One region of the Alteromonas sp. DYW1 genome, then DNA from elsewhere that is predicted to be linked to it. Evidence: predicted binding sites of a transcription regulator. Region 1 holds the regulator's gene; the other holds the start of a gene.
The links. The regulator FliA, encoded in region 1, starts transcription of late flagellar genes. The targets are predictions, from matches to a motif close to CTAAAGNTNNNNNNNNNNNNGCCGATA.
Positions count from the first base shown of each region.

Region 2: the regulator FliA is predicted to act here: its motif matches at 1,638-1,664, upstream of pomA (flagellar motor protein PomA).

Region 1 covers NZ_CM186038.1:2,620,339-2,636,007, reverse strand. The annotation lists gene flhA (flagellar biosynthesis protein FlhA) at 1-796, shown strand, start outside; gene flhF (flagellar biosynthesis GTPase FlhF) at 824-2,209, shown strand; gene AC121Z_RS11810 (MinD/ParA family protein) at 2,206-3,072, shown strand; gene AC121Z_RS11805 (RNA polymerase sigma factor FliA) at 3,069-3,800, shown strand; gene cheY (chemotaxis response regulator CheY) at 3,837-4,220, shown strand; gene AC121Z_RS11795 (protein phosphatase CheZ) at 4,254-5,000, shown strand; gene AC121Z_RS11790 (chemotaxis protein CheA) at 5,013-7,283, shown strand; gene AC121Z_RS11785 (protein-glutamate methylesterase/protein-glutamine glutaminase) at 7,344-8,459, shown strand; gene AC121Z_RS11780 (ParA family protein) at 8,462-9,226, shown strand; gene AC121Z_RS11775 (chemotaxis protein CheW) at 9,233-10,000, shown strand; gene AC121Z_RS11770 (chemotaxis protein CheW) at 10,028-10,522, shown strand; gene AC121Z_RS11765 (DUF2802 domain-containing protein) at 10,607-11,047, shown strand; gene metA (homoserine O-succinyltransferase MetA) at 11,144-12,070, shown strand; gene AC121Z_RS11755 (homocysteine S-methyltransferase family protein) at 12,102-13,151, shown strand; gene metH (methionine synthase) at 13,162-15,669, shown strand, end outside.
Region 2 covers NZ_CM186038.1:1,158,525-1,174,193, forward strand. The annotation lists gene dxs (1-deoxy-D-xylulose-5-phosphate synthase) at 1-283, opposite strand, end outside; gene AC121Z_RS05165 (polyprenyl synthetase family protein) at 288-1,184, opposite strand; gene AC121Z_RS05170 (exodeoxyribonuclease VII small subunit) at 1,177-1,461, opposite strand; gene pomA (flagellar motor protein PomA) at 1,715-2,479, shown strand; gene AC121Z_RS05180 (flagellar motor protein MotB) at 2,482-3,432, shown strand; gene AC121Z_RS05185 (EVE domain-containing protein) at 3,453-3,914, opposite strand; gene AC121Z_RS05190 (class I SAM-dependent methyltransferase) at 3,911-5,173, opposite strand; gene AC121Z_RS05195 (DUF1365 domain-containing protein) at 5,179-5,907, opposite strand; gene AC121Z_RS05200 (NAD(P)/FAD-dependent oxidoreductase) at 5,918-7,183, opposite strand; gene AC121Z_RS05205 (SDR family NAD(P)-dependent oxidoreductase) at 7,180-7,920, opposite strand; gene AC121Z_RS05210 (nuclear transport factor 2 family protein) at 7,917-8,336, opposite strand; gene AC121Z_RS05215 (LON peptidase substrate-binding domain-containing protein) at 8,491-9,060, shown strand; gene AC121Z_RS05220 (sigma-70 family RNA polymerase sigma factor) at 9,114-9,728, shown strand; gene AC121Z_RS05225 (ChrR family anti-sigma-E factor) at 9,721-10,383, shown strand; gene AC121Z_RS05230 (outer membrane protein assembly factor BamD) at 10,567-11,328, opposite strand; gene rluD (23S rRNA pseudouridine(1911/1915/1917) synthase RluD) at 11,476-12,456, shown strand; gene pgeF (peptidoglycan editing factor PgeF) at 12,449-13,192, shown strand; gene clpB (ATP-dependent chaperone ClpB) at 13,273-15,669, shown strand, end outside.

The DNA.
Region 1 (15,669 bases):
TATTAATCATGACAGCGAGCTAGCGATTAATCCAGGTCAGGTCTTTGGTAAGCTTGATGGTAAACCGACGAAAGATCCTGCCTTTGGTTTAGATGCTGTTTGGATCAAACCAGCCCAGCGTGAACATGCCCAAACATTAGGCTATACCGTGGTTGATACCGCCACAGTTGTGGCAACCCACTTGAGTCAATTGTTGACAACTAATGCCTATCAACTACTCGGGCACGAGGAAGCTCAACAACTCTTGGACATGTTAGCCAAGAGTAATCCAAAACTGGTAGAAGGGCTGATCCCTGATATTTTATCGCTCAGCACGGTGGTTAAAGTCTTGCGCACGTTGCTGTACGAAGGTGTACCTATTCGTGATATGCGCACGATTGTACAAACGTTGTGTGAATATGGTCCGAAAAGTCAAGATCCTGACGTATTAGTCTCAGCCGTGCGGATCGCTTTGAAGCGTTTAATTATCCAAGAAATCAATCACGGCGGGGCCGAGCTGCCCGTCATTACTTTGGCGCCAGAGTTGGAACAAATACTGCACAAGTCATTACAGGCAGGTGGCGAGGATGGCGCTGGTATTGAGCCTGGACTAGCTGACCGGATCCAGCAATCGCTCAGCGAGGCGACTCAGCAGCAGGAGCTGGCAGGAGAACCATCAGTATTGCTGACGTCAGGCATGTTAAGACCGGTATTATCGCGTTTCTTAAAACATGCGGTGACGGGTTTGCATGTCCTGTCCTATCAGGAAATTCCTGATGATAAGCAAATTCGAATTGTAAGTGCCGTTGGGCAATAAGCAGATAAGTGAAGTGGAGCATAAGCGATGAAAATTAGACGATTTGTCGGTAAGGATATGCGCGAGGCATTGCGTCAAGTGAAAGAAGAGCTTGGTGCTGATGCCGTAATCATGTCGACCCGCAAAACCGGCTCAGGCATTGAACTCGTTGCCGCTTACGACCCACATACACAAACACCGCCAACGTCAGCCAAAACGATTAAAGCGGAACCTCGCCAACGCACGCCAACTCTGAGTGAAATTATTGGCGATGATGGTCCGGATAGTTTGAAGCAGTTGCTTGAAAAGCAACAAGCGGCAAATGCGAAGCAGTCAGCAACGGCGAGTACCGAGCGAGAAACTACCAAACCTAATCGAGTGTCTGCGAAAGCTGAGCCTTATGCGCAGACTTATGCTGAAAAAGCGCCCAATGTGCAGGCGACACCGTCGGTAGAGAGCAATCAATCCGGTGCCGCGAACGCAACCGCTCAGCATCATGCAGACGTACCGCAGCAACTGGCGGATATGCATCAAGAATTGGCGTCGCTGCGTAACATTCTTTCATTTCAAGTCGCGGCATTGACAGAGCAACGCAAACAGTTGAAAAACCCATTGCATGGTTATTTATATGAACAACTTCAATTAATGGGAATTGAAGAATCACTCAGTGATCAATTAATCAATTATTTGCCAGCAGAAGCCAATGAGCGTGATGCTTGGTTAATGCTACTCAAATTATTAGCTAATCGAGTACACGTAGGCGGCCAGCATTTACTTACGCAGTCTGGTGTTGTCGCAATGGTTGGGCCTACTGGTGTGGGGAAAACGACAACAATCGCAAAACTGGCCGCGCGCTATGCTCAAAAACATGGCGCCGAACAGGTCGCTTTAGTGACTATTGACAGCTATCGTATTGGTGCGTTCGAGCAATTATCAACCTACGGTAAGATCATTGGTTGTACTGTTAAGAAAGCCCACAACGGTGAAGAATTGGCAAATGTTATTCATCAACTACGAAATAAGCGAATGGTACTAATCGACACTGCAGGCTTCTCGCAACGAGACGCGCGCTTAATTGGTCAGTTGCAAGAGTTATCGCGTGGGATTAACATGCCAATTAACTATTATTTGGTTGCGCAAGCAAATGCCCAATATGCCAGCCTGCAAGGCGTTGTGAATGCGTATAAAAACGTACCACTGCAAGGGTGCATATTCACAAAGTTAGATGAATGCTATTCATTGGGTGAAATGCTAAGTGTTGCTATAAACTATAACTTACCGCTAAGCTTTGTTACGGATGGTCAGAAAGTACCGGAAGATATTGCGTCTGCAAGTGGAAAAAATCTGATTTCTCTTGCAGCAAGGCTTTATAAAAAGTACAAGTTGCACCATACTAGCAACCATATAGCGGCAAATACAGCAAAAGCAGTATGATTGAAGATCAGGCTAGCGGCTTAAGAAGAATGAAACAATCACGTTTAATTAAGGTTATTGCGGTCACCGGTGGGAAAGGGGGTGTTGGTAAAACTAACATTACACTGAATACTGCTGTGGCAATGGCGAAGCAAGGGCAGCGGGTGCTGGTCTTGGATGCTGACTTGGGGCTGGCTAACGTTGACGTGATGTTAGGCTTGCGGGTCGACAAAAATTTGTCGCACGTTTTATCTGGCGAATGTACGCTCGACGAGGTGCTTGTGACTGGACCTCACGGAATTAAAATTGCACCAGCCACATCCGGCTCACAAAGCATGACGGAATTAACACCGACCCAACATGCTGGTCTGATCCGAGCCTTTAGTGAATTGAAAACCCCTATCGATGTCTTAATTGTCGATACTGCTGCAGGCATTTCAGATATGGTTCTGAGTTTTAGTCGCGCGGCACAAGATATTCTAGTCGTGGTATGTGATGAACCAACCTCACTCACCGATGCCTACGCACTAATAAAAATCCTCAACCGTGAACACGGCGTGTTCAAGTTTAAAGTCGTAGCCAATATGGTTCGTAGTGATCGTGAAGGGCGCGAATTATTTAATAAACTTTCGAAAGTCACTGGGCGATTCCTGGATGTTGCACTAGAGTTAGTGGCAACGGTTCCGTTTGATGAAAATATTCGTAAAGCGGTGCGTAAACAAACACCGATTGTTGATGCGTTTCCTGCTTCTCCAGCAGCCCTTGCAATCAGTGATTTGGCGCGTTCCGCAAGCCATTGGCCTATTCCCGAACAACCGGGCGGGCATTTGGAGTTTTTCCTAGAGCAGTTGTTAACTCGCAAGGCGGTAGGTGATAACGGGTGAGTAGTAAGGTGGCAGCATATCAACAGAGTGTCGATTTAAACGCTATTGTGGAGCGCCACGCGCCGCTAGTTAAGCGTATTGCTCACCACCTCATGGCGCGCTTGCCAGCCAGTGTGATTGTCGATGATTTGATCCAGTCAGGCATGATTGGCTTGTTGGAAGCTGCGAAAAATTTCGATGGATCCAAAGGCGCTAGTTTTGAAACTTTTGCAGGGATCCGAATTCGTGGTGCGATGTTAGACGAAATTCGCAAGGGCGACTGGACACCGCGCTCAGTGCATAAAAACAGTCGCACTATTATGGAAGCGATAGCGCAAGTCGAAAGAGAAACTGGTGGCGACGCGCGTGATGTGGATATTGCCGCTAAACTGAATGTATCTCTGGCGCAGTATCACCAGATGCTAAATGAAGTGAACGCAGGTAAGCTAGTCGCAATCGAAGATTTAGGCGTGTCTGAAGATGTCATCGGCGATGAACAGAGCAAAGGCTCCGACGCCCCCTTTGAAGATTTGATGCAAGGGGCATTTCAAAAAGCCTTGGCGCATGCAATTACGACACTGCCAGAGCGAGAGGCAATTGTCCTTTCGCTATACTATGATGAAGAATTGAATTTACGCGAAATTGGCGAGGTTTTAGAAGTCAGTGAATCGCGAGTGAGTCAAATACATAGTCAAGCAATGCTAAAGCTGAAAGCGCGGATGCAAGCTTGGCGAATGACTGAAGCTTAACAATAACAATGATAATGTTCCTCAGTGGAGGCTGTTTTGGATAAAAATATGAAAATTCTTGTTGTTGATGATTTTTCAACAATGAGACGCATCATAAAGAACCTGCTTAAAGATCTCGGCTTTACGAATATTCAAGAAGCAGACGATGGAAGCACGGCGTTACCCATGTTACAACAAGGTGACTTTGATTTTGTTGTTACCGATTGGAATATGCCGGGTATGCAGGGTATTGATTTGTTGCGCGCTATCCGTTCAGATGATGGTCTTAAGCACTTGCCGGTGTTGATGGTAACTGCTGAAGCCAAAAAGGAACAAATCGTAGCTGCGGCACAAGCCGGAGTAAATGGCTATGTGGTTAAGCCATTTACCGCTGCTACCTTAAAAGAAAAGCTCGAAAAGATTTTCGAACGCTTAGGTTAATCCAGACGGTCTTTCAACAAAAGGAGACACTGGATGCCTGATAAATCCACAGTTCCAATTTCTTTAGAAGAAGCGAAACAGCTCGTCACCTATCTTGAGGAGGGCGATCACGAGTCGGCTAATGCGATTCTTGAAGTTGCTTCTATGAAAGAGTCTATCGAGTTGTTTGCTGAAGTCGGTAAATTAACACGTCAACTCCATGACTCCCTCAATAGCTTCCAAATTGATGATCGTATCAAAGGCTTAGCGAGCGAGGAGATCCCAGACGCCCAGTCACGTCTGTTGTACGTCATTGAAGAAACCGAAAAAGCGGCTAATACTACAATGGATGCGGTTGAAACGAGCATGCCATTAGCAGAAAAACTCAATGAGCGGATCAGCGCGGTGTTGCCAGAGTGGAAAAAGCTCATGACACGTCAAATTGAGTTGGGTGAGTTTAAGACTTTGTGTGCGGACTTGGACAAGTTGTTGGAAGATGCTTCAACAGATTCAGCAAAGCTGACTTCACTGATGACTGAAGTGCTTATGGCTCAAGGTTATCAAGACTTAACTGGGCAAGTGATTCGGCGAGTAATCGAGTTGGTAAAAGAGGTCGAGGACAGTTTGGTTAACATGTTAACCATGTTTGGTGACCCGGAAATGAAGCAAAGTCCTCAAAAATCTGAGAAAAAGACCGATAACGTGGAAGCGGAAGGTCCAATTATCGATGCTGACCAACGTGATGACGTGGTAAGTGGCCAAGATGATGTCGATGACCTGTTATCGAGCTTGGGATTTTAGGAGAGCGTATTAATGGCGTTTGATGTAGACGAGGAAATATTGCAAGACTTTCTAGTGGAAGCTGGAGAGATACTTGAACAATTACAGGAGCAGCTCGTTGATTTAGAGAATAATCCTGAAGATAAAGATCTACTGAACGCGATTTTTCGCGGTTATCATACGGTCAAAGGTGGTGCCGGGTTCTTATCACTCACTGAACTCGTTGATATTTGTCACGGCGCGGAAAACGTTTTTGACGTAATGCGTAACGGGCAGCGTACGCTAACGCCTGATTTAATGGATGTCATTTTGCGCGCCACAGATGTGGTTGTGGAAATGTTTGACAAGGTTAAAGCGCGTGAACCACTTGAGCCAGCAGAACCCGAACTTATCGATCTATTACATAAACTCAGCCATCCTGAATCTCCTGATGAAAACATTTTCGATGGCGATGCCAGCGCAGCAGAACCAGCATCCGATAGTGCTGAGGAAATAGAGTTCGCTGTGGAAGATTCGCCAGCGGAAAGCAATGAGCCGGTTGCGTCCAGTGCAGATGAAGGCGGTAGCATCGACGAAATCACTGAGGATGAATTTGAAGCGCTGTTAGATGAACTGCATGGTGGTGGAGCACCTAGTGCGCCAAAACCCAAAGCAGAAGCAACACCTGCGGCAGAATCGTCATCGAGTACTTCTGGTGATGATGATATCAGTGATGACGAGTTTGAAGCGTTACTCGACCAGTTGCATGGTAAAGGTAAGTTTGAAGCGGGTAGCAAAACAGCTGAGGCACCTGCAGAGAAAGCCAATACAAGTCCAACAGCAGACGCTAGTAGTGATGAAATCACTGATGATGAGTTTGAATCTTTGTTGGATCAGCTGCATGGACAAGGCCAAGGTCCGGGAGCGAAGGCAGAGCCAGCTAAGCCGCAAGAACCAGTAAAAGAAGATAAACCTACAGCAGCGACTCAGGCACCGCCAGCGAAGTCATCCTCTGCTGGCGACGAAGCCAAAAAAGCTGCACCAGCGGCTAAGCCTGCTGCCGCAGCTAAAGAAGCGCCGGCAGCGAAGGCTCCGGCAAAACCGGCTGCGAAGAAAGATGATAAAAAAGCGGCCGCAGCGGCGCCACCTGCTGAGACCACTGTACGTGTTGATACCAAGAGACTCGACCAAATCATGAATATGGTTGGAGAGTTAGTACTTGTGCGTAACCGCCTGTTAAGCTTGGGGATTAACGTTAACGACGAGAGCATGAGCAAAGCGATTGCTAACCTCGACGTGGTAACCGGGGATTTGCAAGGTGCGGTAATGAAAACCCGCATGCAGCCAATCAAAAAGGTCTTTGGTCGCTTCCCTCGCGTTGTCAGGGACTTAGCACGGAGTCTGAAAAAAGAAATTACCCTCGAGCTGGAAGGTGAAGAAACGGATTTAGACAAAAATCTGGTTGAAGCGTTGGCCGATCCGTTAGTGCATTTGGTGCGTAACTCGGTTGACCACGGTATCGAAATGCCGGATGACCGCCAAGCCGCCGGTAAGCCTCGTATGGGTACAGTTAAACTCTCTGCATCCCAAGAGGGCGATCATATTTTGCTGACCATTGATGACGATGGTAAGGGAATGGATCCCGATAAATTGAAAGAGATTGCGATTAATCGTGGCGTGCTCGATGCAGATGCTGCCGCTCGAATGTCTGATGTCGAAGCTTTTAATCTGATTTTTGCGCCAGGGTTCTCGACCAAAACTGAAATCAGTGACATTTCAGGCCGTGGTGTTGGTATGGATGTGGTTAAAACCAAGATCAACCAACTCAATGGTAGTGTAAATATTGATTCTCAGCTTGGTCGCGGCACACGCTTAGAAATTAAGGTACCGTTAACTCTCGCGATATTGCCAACATTGATGATTATTGTTGGCGAGCAAACTTTTGCGTTACCACTTGGTGCGGTTAACGAGATCATCAATATGGATATCTCTAAGACGAATACCGTTGATGGTCAGCTAACCATGATCGTGCGTTCCAAAGCGATACCCTTGTTCTATCTCGGTGAATGGTTACGTCGTGGTAATCGACAAGTAGAAAAGGATAAAGGCCATGTGGTCGTTGTCCAAATCGGTACACAGCAAATGGGCTTTGTGGTTGATGCTTTGATTGGTCAAGAAGAAGTCGTCATAAAACCGCTTGATGCGCTATTACAGGGCACACCTGGAATGGCTGGCGCTACCATAACCTCAGATGGTGGTATCGCATTGATCCTTGATATTCCTGGGCTGCTTAAGCGGTATGCGCGCAAGGCTTTGAATAAATAGACGGTGAAATCGCTGTTTGGCTTACTGGCCAAGCAATGAATGACAGGAAACTAAATAGTAATGACACTCAAGGTGTTGGTGGTCGATGATTCGTCGTTTTATCGACGCCGGGTGCGGGAAATCCTTAATCAGGATCCAGCACTCGAAGTTGTTGCTGAAGCGAACAATGGTCAAGATGCTTTAAACAAACTAGCGACCTTTGCACCGGACGTAATTACTATGGATGTTGAAATGCCGGTAATGGATGGCATTACGGCAGTGCGTAAAATTATGCAGACCTCACCGGTGCCGATTTTGATGTTTTCCTCTATTACGCAAGATGGCGCTGAGGCGACTATCCAAGCGTTAGAGGCCGGTGCGCTTGATTTCCTTCCGAAGAATTTTGAAGATATCGCTCGCGACCGTCGTGAGGCGACCATGGTGTTGCGTTCCAAAGTGCGCGCTATCGCCAGTCGGCCAATGCGAGCGCGCGGTATATCTGCGCCGCCACTCAGTTCGCCGGGCCGTACGCCGGCGACACAAAAATTCTTTAAGTCATCCTCAGTATTAAGTGGCCCTGCAACTTCATCTCCACCGGTCTACCGCAGTAAAAACAAGCGCTATAAACTCTTGGCGATAGGCTCTTCAACGGGTGGACCCGTTGCCTTGCAGAAAGTGCTGCAGCCGCTACCAGCGACATTCCCTGTGCCAATCCTATTGGTTCAACATATGCCAGGAACGTTCACAACGGCGTTTGCGCAGCGCTTAAATAGCTTGTGCAACATTAGCGTATCTGAAGCTCAAAATGGCGATGTACTTAAGCCTGGGCATGCGTATCTAGCGCCAGGTGGTAAGCAAATGTTAGTCGAAGGTACAAGTGGTGCTGCTCGGGTCAAAATCGTCGATTCGGTTCCAGGAGAAAATTTAACCTATAAACCCAGCGTTGACTTAACCTTCAAGGCGTGCGGTCAAGTGTTCGGGGGCGACATTTTGGGTTTAATTCTCACCGGTATGGGCGCAGATGGAAAGTTGGGTAGTCAAGAGATCAAAGCATTAGGCGCGACGATTTGGGCGCAGGACGAAGCCAGTTGCGTGGTTTATGGCATGCCGCAAGCGGTTACCGTAGCGAATATTTCAGAGCGTAGCTTACCGATTGAGCGGATGGCCACAGATGTTATGACAGAAGTCAAAGGCTAACCATGAAAATCTGGACCATAGCCAACCAGAAAGGCGGTGTCGGTAAAACGACAACCACTGTAACGTTAGGCGGTATTTTGGCTGAACGCAAACAGCGAGTATTGTTGATCGATACTGATCCACATGCATCGTTAAGTTATTATTTTGGTATTGATTCTGAAGAGTTAACCAAAAGTACTTATGACATCTTTGTTCATGATGGACCATTAGACAAAGAGCTAGTACTTGATTGCTTGTGTCCCACTAAGTTAGACACCTTGTTTGTTTTGCCTGCGACGATGAATCTGGCAACACTGGATCGTAAATTGGGCGCGAAAACTGGCATGGGGTTAGTACTGACGCGTGCACTGCAGGCGGTTGAATCTGAGTTTGATTATGTCTTGATTGATTGTCCACCCGTGCTTGGAGTATTGATGGTTAATGCGTTGGCAGCGTGCGATCGAATATTGGTTCCCGTACAGACTGAATTTTTGGCCCTCAAAGGTTTAGACCGAATGATGCATACACTCGAAATTATGAGCCAGTCACTGCGTAAGACCTTTGATGCGTTAATCGTGCCGACCATGTTTGACAAGCGGGTAAACGCCGCTTTAGAGGCGCATAATACTCTGAAGCAAGAGTATGGCGAAAATACTTGGAAAAGTACGATACCGGTAGACACTCGCTTTCGCGAAGCAAGTCAGGCCCAAACACCGCTGTCCTTGTATGCACCGCGTTCGCGGGGGGCATACGCATATACCAAATTATTATTAGAGTTAGAGTCGTAATAGACCATGAGTAAAGGAAAGAGCTTCGCTAAAGAAGAGATCATGCAAGAATATTTAGACGGCTTGCTCGTCGATTTGGCTGATCCTGTCGAAGCCACGCAACGCGTAGCAAAATTGTTAGAGCAAGCCACAGTCACACCGGTAATAACCGATCCTGCGCCACAAGAGGAACCGCAAGTCAGCATGGTTAACGCACCTGAACAGGTTGCGACTGAAGCCCCTGAGGCTGAGGAAATCATTGTTGCGACTAAAGAAGCGCAAAATGCAGCCGAAATAGCTAATATAAACAATGAGAAAGCGTCTCATCAAGCGCTGAAAGAGCGTTTAGATAAACGTTTCCAAGCGTTATTTTTTGATGTCGCAGGATTAACCATGGCGGTTCCGTTAATCGATCTTGGAGGCATTCATCAGATTGATAAGATCGGACCGTTGTTTGGTAAGCCAGATTGGTTTATGGGCGTTATGCTGCATCGCGATGAAAAAATAAATGTAGTTGATGCGGCAAAATGGGTAATGCCGGAAAAATACGCACAAATTGAAGAAGACAAGCTACACTACAAATACATCATTATGCTTGCAGATAGTGAATGGGGATTGTCGAGTAACGCCTTAATCAATACTATCGAATTGGAAAAGCAAGATGTGAAGTGGCGAGAATCCGACGGTAAGCGCCCTTGGTTAGCGGGTATGGTGAAAGAGCGGATGTGTGCTTTAATTGATGTATCACAGTTAACTGATTTATTGAACGCTGGCTTGAATAGTCATCAGAAATAATCACCGTCAGTGTCAGGAGCATGAAGGATGAGTGAAAAAAGTACGAATAGTAATACGGTCGTAGATAACAACGATGAGGTTTTGCAATGGGTCACCTATCGCTTAGGTGAAGAAACCTACGGCATTAACGTAATGCAAGTGCAAGAAGTCCTTCGCCATACAGAAATTGCACCGGTGCCAGGTGCTCCTGATTATGTGCTCGGGATCATTAACTTGCGCGGTAATGTTGTGACGGTCATCGACACGCGCGCACGCTTCGGCTTGCCACCAACGGATATTACAGACAACACGCGCATTGTCATTATTGAATCTGACGAACAAGTGGTCGGTATCTTGGTTGATAGTGTGGCAGAAGTTGTTTATTTGCGTTCTTCTGAGATCGATAGTGCACCGAATGTGGGTACTGAAGAAAGTGCTAAGTTTATTCAGGGCGTTAGTAATCGCGATGGCGAATTACTGATTTTGGTTGACTTGAATAAACTGCTGTCTGATGAAGAATGGGACGAAATTTCCAGTCTGTAAAACGAGCGCCAAATACCTGCGGCAAACGCCTGTTTGTCGCACTTCGTTTATCGATAGCTATAACCTAGGCTCACCTTATTCTGCATGCTAGATCTAATCGCTGCACTTACTATTCTTAATTTGATTGCACTTGTTTTTTTGGTGTTTTGGTTTACGCGTTCCCTACGCCAGCAGCGTGACCGTGTTAGCGCTCGACAAGAGCAGTTAGAACAGCAACTGATGTTGCAAATGAACCACATTCAGCAACAAGCCAAGCAAAGTCAACGCAAGCAGCAGCAATTGATCGACGAGCTGTATGATAAGGCGGCAGTCAATGCCAATACCGCACAAAAGCTGCAACAAGAAATTGTATTGCTCAACAATCAAGTGAACGATTTAGAGTTAAAAGATCCAGAAGTAAAACTGTATCAACAAGCCCGCCGGTTGATTGCTTCTGGCGCTGATATTGACGATATCATCGACGCATGCGGAATCCCTCGAGCCGAGATTGAACTGTTGATGGCGGTTGATAACGATCACAGATAAAACATCTGAACGTTTAGACGTCTAGACGTAAATAAGTTGACAATCTAGCTAGATCCGGCAAACTGTTGCGTCAGCGTAACAGTGAGAATGAGATCAATGCCAATCAGAATACCCAGTGAATTGCCTGCACAAGATGTTCTTTCGCAAGAGAATATTTTCTGTATGGACGCCGAGCGCGCAGCGCAGCAGGACATTCGGCCGCTTGAGGTAGGTATTCTGAATCTAATGCCAAATAAAATTGAAACGGAAGTTCAACTGCTGAGGTTACTATCTAATACGCCTTTGCAAATTAATGTGGATTTGATCCGGATTGATGAGCAAGTATCCAAGCATACGCCTGAGCAACACATGAATGCGTTTTATCATGCCTTCAGTGAAATCGCACACAAACGCTATGATGGCCTGATCATTACCGGCGCACCGCTGGCACATTTAGACTATCAAGACGTAAAGTATTGGCCGCACATTACACAAATTATGGCGTGGGCTAAGCGTCACGTGCAGTCGACCTTATATTTGTGCTGGGCCGCACATGCTGCAATGTATCATTTCTATGGGCAACACCGAGCTTTACGTGATGAAAAACTGTGTGGCGTATATGAACACCAAGTGCTAGTGCCGACGAATGAGCTGGTGCGTGGTTTTGATCCGGTGTTTTATGCTCCGCACAGCCGTTATGGCATTATCGACGAGGCCACTTATGACGCTGTGCCTGGTTTACAAGTTATCGCACGGTCAGCCCAGACCGGTGCCTATTTAGTAGCATCTGAAGACAAACGTATGGTGTTTGTCACTGGGCATCCAGAATATGACGCGGATACGCTTTTACAAGAATATCAGCGGGATATTGCCGCTGGCCTTGCACCCAAAATGCCAGTCAATTATTTTCCTAATGATGACGCACGGCAACCGCCAATGGTACGCTGGCGGAGTCACGGAAATTTACTGTTTACCAACTGGCTAAATTACTTTGTTTATCAGACAACGCCTTATAACTTAGATGAATTAAATGCGAGTGTATAATTCGCGTAGTGCCGCAGACTGAGATGTATTAATGAGTAAAACTAAAGAATTACATGACCTTGCGCGACAAAGGATCCTGATTTTGGATGGGGCAATGGGTACCATGATCCAGCGTCACAAACTGACTGAGGCCGACTACCGCGGCGAGCAATTTAAGGATTGGCCTACCGATCTCAAAGGCAATAACGATCTTTTGGTGTTAACCCAGCCGAATATTATTAAGGGTATCCACGCAGAGTATTTTGCTGCAGGTGCAGATATCATCGAGACCAATACATTTAACGCGACAACCATTTCAATGGCCGATTATGATATGCAATCTCTGTCGCGTGAGATCAATGTGGCCGCTGCGAGAATCGCGCGGGAAGTAGCCGATGAGTTTACCCGGCAAACTCCGGAAAAGCCGCGCTTTGTTGCGGGTGTGTTAGGGCCAACCAATCGCACGGCGTCAATTTCTCCAGATGTGAATGACCCGGCTAAACGCAATATTACCTTCGATGAGCTTGTCGCCGCTTACACTGAATCGACTGAAGCTTTGATTGAGGGCGGCGTGGATTTAATTCTTATCGAAACTGTGTTTGACACCCTGAATGCTAAAGCCGCCGCCTTTGCGGTACAACAAGTGTTTGAAGAGCAGGGCTTGGCGTTACCGGTAATGATTTCAGGGACTATTACAGATGCATCGGGTAGGACTTTGTCAGGGCAAACAGCCGAAGCCTTCTATTACTCATTGCGCCATATTACGCCTTTTTCCTTTGGGCTAAATTGTGCACTCGGGCCAGACTTGTTGCGTCAGTATGTGGCTGAAATTGCGCGAGTCAGTGAGTGCTATGTGTCTGCTCACCCTAACGCAGGGCTACCCAACGAGTTTGGTGAGTATGATATGCAGGGAGATGAAATGGCTCAGCATATCCAAGAATGGGCGAGTAGTGGTTTGGTTAATATTGTTGGCGGCTGTTGTGGCAGCACACCAGAACACATCCGTGCAATTGCTGCGGCAGTCGCGCATGAGTCGCCGCGTCAAATTCCTCAAACTGAGGTGAAAATGCGTTTATCTGGCCTCGAGCCGTTCGTCCACTAGGAGTTGTATTGTGACCGAAGAGATAGCTACTTTTATCAATGTGGGTGAGCGCACTAACGTCACAGGCTCGGCTGTATTCAAGCGTTTAATTCTCAGTGGCGATTTTGAAGCTGCATTGGATGTGGCACGCCAGCAAGTCGAAAACGGCGCGCAAATTATTGATATCAACATGGATGAGGCAATGTTGGACTCAAAGGCGGCGATGGTGCAGTTTTTGAACTTGATTGCGGCTGAGCCAGATATCTCCCGTGTACCCATCATGCTGGATTCGTCGAAGTGGGAAGTGATTGAAGCAGGCTTAAAGTGTGTGCAGGGCAAAGCTATTGTTAACTCCATTAGTTTGAAAGAGGGCGAAGAATCCTTTATTGCCCAAGCTCGTTTGATAAAAAAGTACGGTGCTGCCACCGTGGTCATGGCGTTTGATGAAAAAGGCCAGGCAGATACTGAAGATCGTAAAGTCGAGATTTGCACACGGAGCTATAAAATTCTGACGGAAGTGGTTAAATTCCCGCCCGAAGACATTATTTTTGACCCCAATATCTTTGCCGTTGCAACAGGGATCGAAGAGCATGATAGTTATGCAGTTGACTTCATTGAAGCCACGCGACGGATCCGACAAACCTTACCGCATGTGCATGTCTCTGGCGGGTTGTCCAATATTTCGTTTTCATTTCGCGGAAATAATCCAGTGCGCGAAGCCATGCATTCAGTCTTTCTCTATCATGCTATTCGTGCCGGAATGGATATGGGGATCGTGAATGCCGGGCAGCTGGAAGTGTATGATGAGATCCCAGTTGAACTGCGCGATGCAGTGGAGGATGTGATCCTTAACCGGCGCAGCGATGCTACCGAACGACTGCTTGATCTAGCTCCGAAGTATCAGGGGGACGGCAAAGCTGCTGCGGTGGAAGACCTATCCTGGCGTGAATGGCCCGTTGCCAAACGGCTGGAGCATTCATTAGTCAAAGGGATCGGTGACTACATTATAGAAGATACAGAAGAAGCGCGCCTAGCCGCCGAACGGCCACTGCATGTGATAGAAGGCCCGTTAATGGACGGCATGAATGTTGTGGGTGACCTGTTTGGTGAAGGTAAGATGTTTTTACCGCAGGTGGTAAAATCTGCGCGTGTAATGAAAAAGGCTGTGGCTCACTTACAACCCTTTATTGAAGCTGAGAAATCCGGTGGCAGTGGTAGTAATGGCAAAGTCCTAATGGCTACGGTGAAAGGCGATGTGCACGATATCGGTAAAAATATCGTTGGTGTTGTGTTGCAGTGCAATAACTTTGAAGTTATCGACCTCGGTGTAATGGTGCCTTGCGCCAAAATACTGGAAGAAGCCAAGGCCCAACAAGTAGACATGATAGGCTTGTCGGGTTTAATAACCCCGTCGCTCGATGAAATGGTATATGTCGCCAGTGAAATGGAGCGTTTGGGCTTTGATATTCCTTTGTTGATCGGCGGGGCAACAACCTCTAAAGCCCATACGGCGGTTAAAATTGAACAAAACTATTCAGGTCCTGTGGTCTATGTGCCTAATGCAAGTCGCGCCGTAGGCGTTTGTCAAAAATTGATTTCTGCAACGACGCGGCAAGAGTATGTGGCACAGTTAGATGCCGAATATACGAAAGTAAGAGAACAACACGCGAATAAGCGCCCGCGCACTAAACCGGTCACATTAGCACAGGCTAGGGCGAATAAATTCTCAGCAGACTGGACAAGTTTCACTCCCGTCAAACCGCAGCAGTTAGGCGTTACACCGGTTACTGCAGATATTGAAACGCTGCGCAACTTCATTGATTGGACACCCTTTTTTATGACGTGGTCGTTGGCGGGCAAATACCCGCGCATTTTAGAGGATGAGGTTGTTGGCAAGGAGGCTCAGCAGTTATTTGCCGATGCTAATCAAATGTTAGATAAGCTTGTCGAAGAAAAATTGCTCATGCCGAAAGGCGTTATTGGGTTATTCCCAGCTAACGCACTGGAAGACGACATAGTGGTTTATCACGACGAGTCGCGGGCAGAGCCAAAACTGCGCTGTCATCACTTACGTCAGCAAACCCACAAGGGCGATAAGCCCAATTACTGTTTGAGCGATTTTGTTGCGCCAGCAGACAGTGGTTACACTGATTATATCGGCGCATTTGCGGTTACAGCAGGTGTGGAAGAAGATGCCCTCGCGAATGCATTCACGCAAGACGGTGATGATTACAATGCGATCATGGTGAAAGCGGTGAGTGATCGTTTGGCTGAGGCATTTGCTGAGTATTTACATCAACAGGTACGCAAACGCTATTGGGGTTATGTGCCAGAGGAGCAACTCGATAACGAGGCTTTAATCGCAGAGAAATATCAGGGAATACGCCCCGCGCCTGGTTACGCGGCTTGTCCAGAGCATACAGAAAAGCAACAAATTTGGGATTTGTTGGATGTTGAACAGCATACCGGCATGAAGTTGACGGAAAGCTATGCTATGTGGCCTGGCGCGTCAGTTTCGGGTTGGTATTTCGCCCATCCA
Region 2 (15,669 bases), 1.5 Mb from region 1:
TTCGCTCACGGCGACCGGTAAGAATTTTATGTGGGTAAGCTTGATGACCGACATCCCATATCAGACGATCGAAAGGCGTTTGATAGACATAGTGCAACGCAACGGTTAGTTCAACCGTTCCTAATCCTGAAGCGAAGTGACCACTGCTTTGGCTAACGCAAGCCAATAGATACTGGCGTAACTCACCAGCTAAAACCTTTAATTTGTCTTGCGGCAAGGTCCGCAGGGCGGCAGGGTCGTTAGCCAAAGCCAACGTTGGATACTGGTTGATATCTAATGTCATGCGATTAATGGGTTCTACTTAGCATTAAGTCGGCAAATTGCCGTAATAGCTGGGTATTGTAAGGCAAAGTGTCCAAGGCTTGAAGCGCTAGTGTGTGATATTCCTGTAGTTGTACCTTTGATTGTGCAAGGCCAAGCAAGGCGGGGAATGTTGATTTATTAGCACGCTCGTCGGATCCCGCGGGTTTGCCCAAGGTTTCACTACTGGCAGTGACATCTAAAATGTCATCTTGAATTTGGAAAGCTAGACCGATGGCTTCAGCATATGCGGCAAACGCCTGCTGTTCACGTTCCGCCAAATTAGCATCTAACATCGTTGCTGTAATAGCACAGGCTTTAAGTAAAGCGCCCGTTTTCAACTGGTGGAGTTTGATTAAATAATCCGTAGAAACACGTGTGTTGGTTGCCGCCAAGTCCATCGCCTGACCACCGCACATACCTTGATAACCTGATGCTTGACTTAGACAACGAATGATATCGATACGTTGAGCATCCGATAATTGGGCAGTTGCAGGCCCTGAAAGTATTTCGAAGGCTAACGTTTGTAATGCATCACCGGTTAAAATAGCGGTAGCCTCATCAAACTTGATATGACAAGTAGGTTGACCTCGGCGTAATTCATCATCGTCCATTGCTGGCAGGTCGTCATGCACTAACGAATATGCGTGAATACACTCAATGGCTGCGGAAACTGCAATTGCACATGCCCGCGGGGCATGAATGCAATCTGCAATAATACCATGTAGCAATGGTCGCATGCGTTTACCACCAACTAGCAGAGCATATTGCATCGCGGCTTTAAGTTGCGGTGCATGCTCGGGCAATTGAGCGATTTGCTGATTTAAAAATTCGTCAACTTCATGCCTCACAGCATGATGGAAATCAGAAAGGGAGCTATTCATCGCTGCTATTTAGGTCACCGAGTTCTTGATTGCCATTTTGGTTCATCAGCACTTTAACTTTTTGTTCTGCAGCTTCTAGCGTGGCTTGCCCTTCTTTAGTCAATTGCACGCCGCGCTCGAATTTTTCCAACGCTGTTTGCAAGGGAAGGTCACCTTGTTCCATATCTTTCACAATTTGTTCAAGTTCTGCGATGGTTTGTTCAAAGTTGCTCAACTTGTCATCCACACGTGTCTGAAAATATTGGCGAACCTTACCGAACGAGACATAGCGGGTCAACGTTTTTACGCTGATCTAAACCATCCTTGCTAACCACTTGATGACGCATGGGCAAACTAGCCATCTAAGGTAAAGTAACAACAATAAAACCAGTGTTCTGCGGCTCTGCTATATTGTATAAATGTGGGGTAGCTGAAGGTGCAAATGAACCAAACTCCAAGCCCTAAGCAAGTGGAGTATAGAAATTATTGTACTGGTCGATACAATGGCTAGCATAGAATCTTATATCAGTGTTGCAACATAGGAGTCGCAAGTGGATTTAGCAACCGTCATAGGCATTATTGGCGCGATAGGTTTCGTTGTTATGGCGATGGTGCTGGGCGGCGATATGGGTATGTTTATCAATGTCCCCTCAATACTTATCGTGTTCGGCGGCACTATCTTTGTTGTGCTCTCACAATTTACCTTGGGCCAGTTTTTTGGTGCAGGGAAAATCGCAGGCAAAGCCTTCATGTTTAAAATCGAAGCGCCCGAAGACCTCATTCAAAAGATTGTCGAAATGGCTGATGCTGCACGTAAAGGCGGATTCTTAGCGCTCGAGGAAGCAGAAATAGAAAATAGCTTTATGCAGAAAGGGGTAGATATGCTGGTAGATGGCCACGACATTGATGTGGTCCGTGAGACGCTAGCCAAAGATATCAGTATGACAACCCAGCGGCATGAGTTTGGGGCGGGAATTTTCAAAGGTATGGGAGATGTGGCGCCGGCAATGGGAATGATCGGTACTTTGATAGGATTGGTTGCGATGTTAAGTAATATGGATGATCCCAAAGCCATTGGTCCTGCGATGGCGGTAGCTTTGTTGACAACATTGTACGGAGCGTTTTTTGCCAACGTGATTTGTTTACCTATTGCAATAAAACTCGGCAACCGGGCTGAAGAAGAAAAGCTTAATCAATCGCTGGTGCTTGACGGTATTGTCGGCATAGCGGATGGTCAAAACCCCAGGGTTATCGAGGGGATCCTGAAAAATTACCTTGCAGCAAGCAAACGTTCTGAGCCAAGTGAAGAAGATTAAGTATGGCTAGCCAAGAAGAAGAATGTCCCAAATGCCCCCCAGAGGGACTGCCCCCGTGGATGGGCACGTTTGCCGACTTGATGTCGTTGTTGATGTGTTTCTTTGTCTTGTTATTGGCGTTCTCGGAAATGGACGTGCTCAAGTTCAAGCAAATCGCAGGTTCGATGAAGTTTGCTTTTGGGGTACAAAATAAAATCGAAGTTAAAGATATTCCAAAAGGTACCAGCGTGATCGCAATGGAGTTTAGACCTGGACGTCCGGACCCAACGCCGATTGAAAATATTCAACAGCAAACCATTGAAATGACTCAACAAATGCTTGAGTTTCAAGCAGGTGACGAAGATTCTGCAGGTGGCCGTCAGAAACAGCGAGGTACACAACGCGGCGGGCAAGCGCAACAAACAGCAACCGATCAATCGGCAGCACAGCAAACTCAGCAAGCCAGTCAAGAACAAGTCAATGAAATGCTCAAGAAGGTCGCACAACAATTAGAAAAACAAATTGTTGATGGATCTATAGAAATGGAATCGCTGGGTCAGCAAATCACCATTCGGATCCGTGAGAACGGTTCCTTTTCTGCCGGTTCAGCATTCCTTCAACCGCAATTTATACCGATTATTCGCAGTATCGGTGAATTGTTGGCAGATATGCCAGGAGAAATTGAGGTGTCAGGTCACAGTGATAGTCAGCAGATTTCCAATGAGCTGTATCGATCAAATTGGGACTTATCGGCGCAACGCGCGGTAGCGGTTGCTGAAGAATTACGCCGGGCTAATGGGTTTGATGAATCGCGTATGTCAGTGGTGGGGAAAGCAGATACCGCGCCATTGCTTGAGGGCGATGAAGCCGATGCTCGTTCTCGCAATCGGCGTGTAGAAATAGTGATTAATCAAGGTAAGCCCATCATGTCGCAACCTATTTCTGTATTGGAAGGCGAAGACAATAGCGGGTAATTGGCAAGGAAACCTATCGGCTAGTTAATAGCGTTCAAGAGCTGTTGCGCTTCAGATTGACTCACCGGCATGACGGACAATCGATGCCCCGCTTTTACTAGCGGCAGCTCTGTGATGTGTGGCATTGCTTTAATCGTGCGCAAGGCTAGCACTTGTTGCAGTGTTTTGACGTGTTGCACTTCTACCATGTACCAGCGTGGGTTGTCTGTTGTGGCTTTGGGATCGTAATATTTTGACTCAGGATCAAATTGCGATTCGTCAACCAATCCTACACGGGTTACTTTTGCTAGCCCCGCAATACCAACCTCTTTACAACTGGAGTGGTAAATAAATACGGTATCACCAACATTAACCTCATCACGCAAGAAATTGCGCGCTTGATAATTACGCACTCCATCCCACGTCGCCTTCCCGCCAGTTTGTGTTGCTAGATCTTGGATCCCAAATGCGTCAGGTTCAGTTTTAAACAACCAATATCTCATAGTGCTTGACGGGTTATCCCTTGCTGAAAAGCGGGTTTAGACAGCACTAATTGGACAGTGCTTATCGTGCGCTCCAGAAAGCCACCTTCACAATAATTCATGTAGTATTGCCATAAACGCATGAACCGATCATCATAACCATCATGCAGGAGCACCTCGCGATTGCGCTGAAAGGCGTGGTACCAGTCTTTCAATGTGCGAGCATAATCCAAACCAATGTCGTGAAGGTCTCGGATCATGAGGTCAGTATGCTCCTTCAAAGCCTTATTCATTATGTATTGTGAAGGTAAAAAACCACCTGGGAAAATGTGTTTCTGTATAAAATCAACGCCTTGGGCGTAGTCGTCATAACGTCTATCGTCGATAGTAATGGCCTGAAGCACCATTAAGCCATCGCGTTTTAGCAAAGCGGCGCATTTGGCAAAAAAGTTATTTAAATATTCTTTGCCGACCGCTTCAATCATTTCAATTGAAACCAGCTTATCGTATTGACCCTCCAGTAAACGATAGTCTTTTTTCAATAGCGTTATCTGACTCGCTAAGTTTTCTTTAGCCACCCAAGCTTGCGCATAAGCGTATTGTTCTTCTGAAATGGTTGTTGTTGTAACTTTGCAGCCATAATGTTTAGCCGCAAATACCGCTAGGCCCCCCCAACCGGTACCGATTTCTAGCAAGTGATCGGACTCTGTTAATTGTAGTTTGTCGCAAATAGTCTTTAATTTGTGCTGCTGTGCTAAGGCTAGTGAGCAAGCATCATCGGGATAAATCGCCGCTGAGTACATCATGCTTTCGTCGAGAAAACGGGTGTACAGTTTGTTGCCTAAATCGTAATGCGCGGCAATGTTCTTTTTCGCTTGCGTTTGAGAGTTCTTGCGCAACATATGTTTTATTTTAAGCATCGGTAAGCTTAGCCATCTGAACTTTGCTTCCCACTGATCTAAAGTGTCGAGGTTACGTGCAAAAATCCGAATGACATCAGTTAGATTAGGTGTTTCCCACAAGCCATCGGTAAACGTTTCTCCGGATGCTACGCTCCCCCCAATTAATAGATGCCGGTAGGCCTTGGGGTCAACAATGTTGACTTCAGCATGCAGAGAACTTGCTTTATCTCCACAGGTTATTACCGCTACTCCGCGCTCTTTAATCGTAATTTGTCCGTGTGGTAGGGACTTCAACACATCTAAAAAGAGACTTTTTGCTATGCGGTCTACCCAACTCATTTGATCTTCGAAAACTAGGGTCTGTTCACCATGAGTCATGCTTGTTATTCCTTCGTACTTTTGGGATAGGGATAAAACGGTACTCGCTTAACAAACAATTTTATTGCTTGCCAATAAATGCCAAACACTGTCTTTAACGCCATGCTTGGTATTGAGACTAATACGCGCATTAAACTGTTTGAGTTCAATGACATTTTTTTCATGTTTAAAGCGGCGGTGAAATGTCGCTGTTGCTTAAAGCAAGATAAGCTTAGCTTTAACTCGTTATCTGGTTGACATACTGACCAATGATAAACCATATCCATGGGATTAAATGGGGAAACATGAAAAGCCTTGTTGGTTGGCTGTTGAGTCTTTAGATCGACCAAGTAATGATGGCGTTTATTCCAGGGGGTGTTACTGACTTCAGCCAACATATGAGTAAATTCACCGCTCTGGGCTCGGATGAAGTAAAAGTTGACTGGGCTAAAATAAAAACCAAAGGTACGGAGTTGGCCAAGCATAAACACGTCGCCTTCGATGGGTTCATCACTGATTTCACTGCATTGGTTTAGCACGGCTTGACGCAACGTTATCGTGGGGTCGCCTAAATAGTCACTCCGTCGAAACTGAACAGGAGCAAAGCGCCGGGCTGAAAAGCCAGTGACTGACCGAGCAACGAGGTCGACTTCGTCCAACTTTAACCAGAATAGATATATTCGGTAGTTAAAGGCATGATGCTTAGGGATTACACGTTGATGCAATACCTCACCAACATAGAGTGCGCTTTCCATTAGCCTAACCTCACAATGTGAGTCCAAAACGAGCGCATACGTCCAACGCACTGCGCACTCCGTCCTCATGAAAACCGTTATACCAGTAGGCACCGCAGAAATGCATACCGTTAACACCACAGATTTCGTTGCGCTGTTGTTGCGCTTTTACCATATCTGTACCAAATTGCGGGTGTGCATAATGATAGGTTCCAAGTATTTTGGCTGGATCAATATCTGCGGTGTTGTTCAGCGTCACACAAAACGTTTCCGGCGCAGTATGAATACGCTGCAGAATATTCATATTATAGGTAACCGATGCAGGTTTATCGCTTTCGTTGTGCGTCCCTTTTATAAGATAGTTCCAGCTAGCCCACGCTAATTCACGTTTTGGCAGAAGTGCAGTGTCGGTATGCAGCACCACTTCGTTCATTGCATAAGGAATTGCCCCAAGAATGTTGGTTTGCTGCTGCGTTGGCGCTGATAACATTTGTAGGGCTTGATCGCTGTGGCAAGCAAAGATAACGTCATCATAAACTGCAATTTCGCCTCCTGCCGTCATAATCTCAACGCCCTGCGTGCAAGGCCTAACTGACGTTACAGGCGTGTTGAGTAAGATCCGCTCTTTGAAACCGCTGATTAATGGTTCGATGTAACGACTTGAACCCCCAACTAGGGTATACCACTGCGGTCGGTTAGTAATATTCAAAAGACCATGATTGTTAAAAAACTGCAAAAAGAAACGCAACGGAAACTGTTTGGTTTGCTCTATTGACGCCGACCAAATGGCTGCACACATTGGCAAAATGTAATTGTCGGTAAACGTTTTGCCTAGACCCAGCTGCGCGATGAATTCGAAAAGTGTAGTTGTATTGCTGACGGCATCTATATCAAGCGCTTTACAGGCTTTATTAAAAGTTAGAATGTCGCGCACCATACCGATAAATTTTGGACGCACAATATTCCGTCGCTGAGCAAATAAACTATTAATGGTGTTACCGTTGTATTCCAAATTTTCGGCAACGTTTTTAACGCTAAAACTCATTTCAGTAGGCTGCATTTCAACCTTCAGCCGCGCCATTAATTGGTTAAAATTAGGGTAAGTCCAATCGTTGAATACAATAAATCCTGTATCGATGGCGTAATTATTACCATTGACATTGACTTGTTTGGTTGCTGTGTGTCCGCCGATGTAATCATTCGCTTCGTAGACAGTTACGGTGTGCTTTTGTGAGAGCAGATAAGCACACGTCAATCCAGATATACCGGTCCCAATAATTGCGATATTTTTTGTCATTTTTTCGCACCACGGCGCATGTTTTTCTGCATACCCACACAAAGTTTATGTTTAATAAATGCAGGCAGTAGGTTAAGCATTCTCAGCATCAGGCTAAATCGTGTAGGGAAGTAGATTGATGCGTGACGTTTTTCGATACCTTGCAATAGGTCTTCAACAGCCTCTTCAACACTGATTTTCATTGGCATGTCGAAGTCATTCTTATCAGTGAGTGGCGTCTCAACGAAACCGGGTGACACTGACTGTACAAAAACGCCCGAACGAGAAAGATCAACGGCGAGACTTTTGGTGAAATAATGCAGAGCAGCTTTACTAGCACCATAGGCTTCACTGCGTGTGAAAGGCAACAAGCGAGCCAGTGAGTCGACGATAACCAATTGGTCATCGCGCATCAAATTGGGGCGCAGTGCAGCAACGCAATTAACAACGCCAAAAAAATTAGGTTCGAAGACGCGATGAAACATATCTGGTTCGATCGCATCGACGTCTACATATTCGCATGTGCCGGCATTTAACACCGCAATGTCGCAATTAATTGCATGTAACTTTTCTTGCGCTTGAGCGGCGTCGGTAACGTCAAACTGAAGCGTCGAAATGTTGTTTAATTGAGCCAGTTCAGTGAGCTTCGATTCGTTTCTACCACAAGCGATCACTGAGTATCCACTTCGGGCCGCTAACTTTGCAAGCGCTTCGCCGATGCCCGAGGTGGCGCCGGTGATTAACATGGTTTTACTCATTTCAGTTGCCTTTTAATTTTTCTAATCCAGTAACCCAAAAAAGGTATGTGCTCATACACGAGTTCTCCCATATCATAATAGTCACGATGGTATGTCACGTGAGTTGCATCGGTTTTTAAATTTGTGAGCCCTTCCACTTGAATTGTCTTGCCCTTTAATTTGATTGACTCAAATTGCATTACCCAAGTAACGTAATAGTGATTATGATCCACAGCGTCGACCGACACTATGGTGAAGTCACATGAACGTGTTCCACTTAATAACTTGGCAAAATAATTTTGGACTGCATCAAACCCATTGTGAGTCGCTATGGGGTCGATAAATTCGATGTTGTGAGCGTAAACATCAGCTAAACCTGAGATATCTCTGCTTTTAAGTTGTTGATAAAAATTACAAAATTTTTCTATCGCCTGCATTCGAAAAACTCAAATAAAAAGATTGTTCTTTTTACCAAATTCCGTACCAAGAAGATCAAGCCATTAATTAAAATTAATCAAATCCCCAATGCGATCCATGCCGTCCTAATTTGCGTATTGCCCAATAGTTAGTTTTGATTGAGGTATCTCTAGCTTGCAAACGTTACCTTTGTTTCCCTTATCAGCGCATCTGCTTCCGGCAGGCCGTTTGTCGCTCAGAATTTTTGAACCACGCTACATTCGCATGGTAAAAGAGGTGTGTGCAGCCAATTCTGAATTCGTTGTGTGCATGCTCAACGCAAAGGGTGATAAAGATAATAATTCGCACATATATTCCATTGGAACGAAGAGCAAAATTATCGATTTTGATGTTCTGGAGGACGGGTTGCTCGGTATCACAGTCGAAGGACTCGAATGTGTCGAGATAAGTAACATACTCACAGAACCCGACGGTCTTCGAATAGGAGAGTGCAAATCAATTGACCTTTGGAAAGAAGAGATTCCAGCAGCAGATATTGAACCTATGCACGTACGGCTCAAGGAAATATTTGACAAGTATCCCGAAGTCAACGGCCTTTATCAAACCCCACAATTTAATGATCCTGTTTGGGTTATCCATCGCTGGCTAGAGTTACTGCCAGTGGAAGCGGAGCAAAAGCAAGCATTCTTAGCTCAAAAAGATTGCAGCAAAGTGCTCGAATTTCTGCGACAATTAATAGACTGATCCATTACTCTTGATTTAGCGTATTAATACAAAAAGCTGAAAAGAGAGTCATTATGCTAGTTGGTATTCCAGTGGAATCGAGCGACGCGAGACCTTCCAAACCTATCGAGTGTGCTGAAGAGATGTCTGGCTATTTAGTTGAGATAGCAGCCACTCGCAGTAAAACTGCGTTCGCCAAAATATTTGGCTACTTCGCGCCGCGTCTTCGTTCTTATGCGTTAAAACAGATGGGGAATGAAGCCTTGGCGATGGAATTGGTCCAAGACACAATGTCGAATGTGTGGCAAAAAGCTCATCTTTTCAACGCTGAGAAGGGATCGCCTTCAACTTGGATTTTCACTATCGCTCGAAACATTCGTTTCGATATGTTGCGCAAGCTGCAAAACCGCAAAGAAGATATTTGCTCTGATGATTTGTGGCCAGTGCTATGCGAACAAACGGCTGACGCGAATGAAACGTCTTTAGAAGAGCAAATGACGCTTGAGCAACTGGGTCATTTATTCGATTCATTACCAGTTAAACAACGGGTGGTTATAGAAGCCATCTATATCGACGGCAAGTCCCAGCAAGAAGTTGCCGATGAATTGGATATTCCATTAGGCACGGTGAAATCGCGTACTCGCCTTGCATTACAACGTTTGAAAGATATGATAAAGCAGTATGATTAATTTTCACCCAAATCTTGAACAAATCCGCCAGTTCGCAGAGGGAGTACTCCCGCCGGCAAATGCATTGCTCGTATCTGCGCATTGTGACATGTGCCCACGGTGTATGGAGTTGGCGCGCAACGAGAATAGTTTGTTAGCGAATGAGGCGTTTGCGGCCAGTGAAGACGATCCTAAACTCAATCGGATGTTGGCAAACATCCTTGAGCAACCGGTCAGTGATTTTCGCGTAACGCATGAGCCGATTGTGGATTCGATTGAGCTTGATGGTCGTTCATTTAAGCTTCCGCGGGCATTGCAGCGCTACGTGAAAAATACGGGTAATTGGTCGTCATTAGTCGGTAAGTTGTGGCAAGCGCCTGTGGACTTAGGGGATATGGGTGTAGCTAACTTCATCTATATGGAGAAAGGCGGTCGCGTGCCAGAACACACACACAAAGGCTCTGAGTTGACACTAGTGATAAATGGCGAATTCAGTGACGGGATTTCACATTATGACTCGGGAGATTTCATTGCGTTGAATGGCGAGCATACGCATGCGCCATTTTCTGAAGCAGAAGAGGGATGCTTGGTATTTAGTATCGTGGACAAGCCTTTGCACTTTACCTCAGGGCTGGCGCGCTTGCTCAATCCTTTTAGTCAATTATTTTTCAAATAAAAAAAGCGTCATTAGACGCTTTTTTTATTTCTCCAAACACCCACGGCTTGGAATTTTTGTAACCTTATTGCTCGTTGAATATGGAAACCGAAATTGCATTACACGCCAGATAGCCCGTGTAACGCCGCAAAACAGTATAAATGCTCGCTTCGGTGTCTATGCGCGACTGATCAGTAACGGAATCTAAATAAAGTCACTGTTTGGGTAATTGAGTTTCAATGTTTTAATCGCGTTCTCTTTTAATTCATCGAGGCCCAATTGGTCATAACTCGCGACCATGATTTCTAACGCCTGTTGAACCTGATTAGAATCTGGGTAGTGTTCCAGGACGTAACGTCCGCGATTGGCGGCTGCTACATAAGCTTGTCGGCGCATATAAAAGCGTGCGATTGCAATCTCATAACTCGCTAAACGGTTCTTAATGTACAGCATCCGCTTTTGCGCGTCTGCAGCATACTTACTGTCTGGATACTTCTCTATGAGGCGACGGAAATCTTCAAACGCCTCGCGTGACTTCGATGGATCTCGGTCAGTACGATCAATATTCAATAAATCTTGGAACAGGTTATTGTCCGATTCCATATTCGTAAGCCCGCGCATGTAGTGCACGTAATCGATATCTGAGTGATTTGGATTTAACCGAATGAACCGATCGATGGTTGCCAATGTCTGCTCGGCTTTACCCGATTTATAATGACTGTAAATAAGGTCAAGCTGCACTTGATGTGACAATGGCCCAAACGGGAATCGGCTATCTAAGGTGCTTAACGTTGTCGCTGCGCCAGCAAAGTTACCTGCATCCATCTGACGTTTAGCTTGATCGTATAGGGCTTGGGCTCCCTGATCAGCGGCGATAATTTGCTCTTCGTTGTCCGACGAACTGCAGCCGCCAAGCAATAACGTTGCAGAAATAAATGCAAGCGATACTAATCGTTGATACTTCATTAACTCTTCCTATCTGACATGTTCTAAGCATGCCAATTAATTTTGCGACGTATTCTACCGCAATGCTTCACATAATTCCTACCGATAAACCCACTTCTCTGAGAATGATTTTTGTTATACTGCAACAAAGGCATCATTAAGGTTTTTATGAACGAAAAAACGTCTGTGGTTAAACTAGCCGCAGAAACAGATTTATCAGTGCATGGTCTTCGCTTAGATCAGGCAATTGCGAATTTGTTCCCAGAATATTCACGCTCTAAGCTGAAAAGTTGGATCCTCGATGGGTGTGTAACTATCAACGGTGAAGTGTGTGACATTCCGCGACATAAGTTGCAAGGCTTCGAGTCTATAGAGATTGCCGCAGAAATAGCCGTGCAAGTTACTCATAAGGCGCAAGAGATCGCATTAAATGTGATCTTTGAAGACGAGCATATTTTGGTTATTGATAAGCCAGCCGATCTAATTGTTCATCCCGGTGCAGGCAATCCAACAGGCACAATCTTAAATGCTCTGTTAGCCAGGGTACCTTCAATTAATACGGTGCCGCGAGCCGGGATTGTGCATCGCCTTGATAAAGACACCACGGGTTTAATGGTCGTTGCTAAAACATTAGAAGCACAGACGCATTTGGTTGAGCAATTACAATCCCGAACCATGAGTCGAGAATATGAAGCTATAGTGGTGGGAACTCTCGTCGCGGGGGGTATGGTAGATGCACCCATTGGTCGCCATCAGACAAAGCGTACTTTAATGGCCGTCCGCGAAACCGGTAAGCCGGCTGTCACGCATTATCGCGTAATCAAAAAATTTCGTGCCCATACGCATTTACGCCTGAAGCTTGAGTCTGGGCGCACGCATCAAATCCGTGTACACATGGCGCATCTTAAACATCCGATTGTGGGAGATCCCGCTTACGGTGGTCGCCCACGGATGCCGAAAGGAGCGGATGATGGCCTGATCCATGGGTTGCGCAGCTTTAAGCGTCAGGCATTGCATGCAGCTCAATTATCTTTATATCATCCCATCACTGAAGAATGGATGACGTGGCAATCACCGCTACCTGACGATATGCGCGGACTATTAGCATTGCTGGATGCTGACACCCAGATCTTCGGCTTAGATGATTAAATCGGCTTCTATTCGGCTACCTAATTGGTCCTTACCCAAGGGCGTGATGGCGTTCTATTCGACGCGAAATGATGGCGTTAGCAGCAATCAGTATCACAGTTTTAATCTAGGTGCACATGTGGGTGATGACGCGATGGCAGTTGTTGAAAATCGGCGGCGATTGCCTTTCGCTGATAAGCTACATTGGCTTGAACAAACGCACAGTAATCGTGCTTTGGAGCTACCTTCACAACTGAATAATGCAGATGCATCCTTCACTCATGCAGCGGGGTATGGGTGTGCAGTAATGACAGCAGACTGTGTACCAATCTTACTTACTGATAGGCATGGGACTACCGTAGCGGCAGTGCATGCAGGTCTGCAAGGGTTGCGCACTAAGATTATTGAGAACACGGTAAAAGCAGCGTTTGCAAGTTCAATCTCTAGTGATATATTCGCTTGGATAGGGCCACATATTCGAGTCTGTCACTATGAAGTAAATGAACAAGATGCGTGTGATTTCAGACCGATTACTGGGGCCGTGCACACATCGAAGATGGCCGCTAAAGTGATGCTTGACCTAGAGATAATTACCCGCCATCAACTCACTGAGATGGGGATTAATAATATTTCCAGCTGTTCTGATTGTACTTATTGTGATGAAGCGAGCTATTTCTCCTATCGGCGTGCCCGACACCATGGACAAACTAATTGCGGTAGAATGGTAAGTGCTATCATGTTATTAGATAAATCATAGAGTTAGCAGTAATAACTTGAATAAACTAAGATAAATACCCACATAGATAGTAAGTGATAAAACGTTTATAGGAATATCATATGCGTTTAGATAGATTTACTAGCAAATTTCAGTTGGCGATATCCGATGCGCAGTCATTAGCATTGGGTCGCGACCATCAATATATCGAACCGGTACATTTAATGACTGCACTGTTGAACCAACAGGGCAGTGTATTGCGCACGTTATTTGAACATGCCAATGTTAATGTTAATAGTTTGCGTTCTGCTCTCTCCGAGGCTGTAGACCGATTACCCCGCGTTGATGGGGTCGGTGGTGATGTGCAGTTGGCTAAAGAAAGCGTAGTGCTACTTAATTTATGTGACAAAATTGCGCAGCAGCGCAAAGATGAATACATCACATCTGAGATTTTTGTGCTTGCCGCTTTGCAAGACAAAGGCAAACTTGGACAATTGTTAAAAGAGGCGGGCGCTTCTGAACAGGCAATAAATCAAGCCATAGAGAAAATCCGTGGCGGACAGAAAGTGACCGATCCAAACGCTGAGGATGTTCGCCAAGCACTCGAAAAATATACCACAGATCTGACCGAACGAGCGGAGCAAGGTAAATTAGATCCGGTGATTGGGCGTGACGATGAAATTCGCCGCACTGTACAAGTCTTGCAACGCAGAACCAAGAATAATCCGGTCCTCATTGGTGAACCCGGAGTCGGGAAAACTGCGATTGTTGAAGGGTTAGCCCAGCGTATTGTTAACGGAGAGGTTCCGGAAGGACTAAAAAATAAGCGAGTCCTTGCCCTTGATATGGGAGCTCTTGTGGCCGGCGCCAAATATCGCGGCGAATTCGAAGAGCGTTTGAAAGCAGTACTAAACGAACTTTCCAAGGAAGAAGGGCGGGTTATTCTGTTTATTGACGAGTTGCATACCATGGTCGGAGCGGGTAAAGGCGATGGCGCTATGGACGCAGGAAATATGTTGAAACCGGCATTGGCGCGTGGCGAACTGCATTGCGTAGGCGCGACTACGCTTGACGAATATCGTCAATACATAGAAAAAGATGCTGCTTTAGAACGCCGCTTCCAAAAAGTGCTAGTTGATCAGCCAAGTGTGGAAGATACCATTGCTATTTTGCGTGGGTTGAAAGAGCGTTACGAACTGCATCACTCGGTTGATATTACTGACCCCGCGATTGTCGCAGCTGCAACCTTATCACAGCGTTACATTAGTGACCGTCAGTTACCGGATAAAGCCATTGATCTGATCGACGAAGCGGCATCCAGTATTCGCTTGCAGATGGATTCTAAACCCGAGGAGATGGACCGCTTAGAACGACGCATTATTCAATTGAAGTTAGAAGAGCAGGCGCTCGCCAAAGAGACCGATGATGCTAGTCACAAGCGCTTGGAGGTGATAGAGCTTGAGCGTGAACAATTAGAACTTAAGTATGCTGAGCTTGATAAAGTGTGGAAGCAGGAAAAAGATGCCATGCAGGGCACTCAATCCATCAAGTCAGAACTTGAGCAGGCCAAATTAGATCTGGAAATCGCTCGACGCGCATCAGATCTGAGCCGTATGTCAGAGTTACAATATGGTCGAATTCCTGAATTGGAGTTGCGTTTGGAACGCGCTTCAGAGCAGGAAAGTATCGAAACCCAACTATTAAAAAACAAAGTTACAGACAGTGAAATCGCCGAGGTCTTGTCCCGCTGGACTGGGATCCCTGTGTCTAAAATGCTTGAGGGTGAACGAGACAAATTATTACGGATGGAAGAGGCATTGCATCATCGCGTTGTTGGACAAGATGAGGCGGTTACTGCTGTATCGAATGCTATTCGTCGTTCCAGAGCCGGTCTTGCTGATCCCAACAGACCGATAGGGTCATTTTTGTTCCTGGGGCCTACCGGTGTGGGTAAGACGGAGTTGTGCAAATCGCTGGCGAACTTTATGTTTGATTCAGAGCAAGCGATGGTGCGTATCGACATGTCTGAGTTTATGGAAAAACACAGTGTTTCTAGGTTGGTTGGCGCGCCCCCAGGGTATGTGGGTTATGAAGAAGGTGGCTATTTGACTGAAGCAGTGAGACGCAAGCCATATTCGGTCATCTTGCTAGATGAAGTAGAGAAAGCGCATCCAGATGTATTTAATATTCTTCTGCAAGTGCTAGACGATGGCCGTCTCACTGACGGGCAAGGACGCACTGTGGATTTCAAAAACACTGTTGTAATTATGACGTCTAATTTGGGTTCTGACATTATTCAAGACAAGCATGAAGAGAGTCAATATGATGAAATGAAAGCCATGGTCATGTCTGTTGTGGGGCAACACTTCAGACCGGAGTTTATTAATCGGGTAGACGATATTGTGGTGTTTCATCCGCTGGGTCGCGAACAAATCAAGTCTATCGCTCTTATCCAGCTTGCGGGACTACGTCAGCGTTTGGTTGATAAAGGCTATAAACTAGAGATTGCCGGAGCCGCG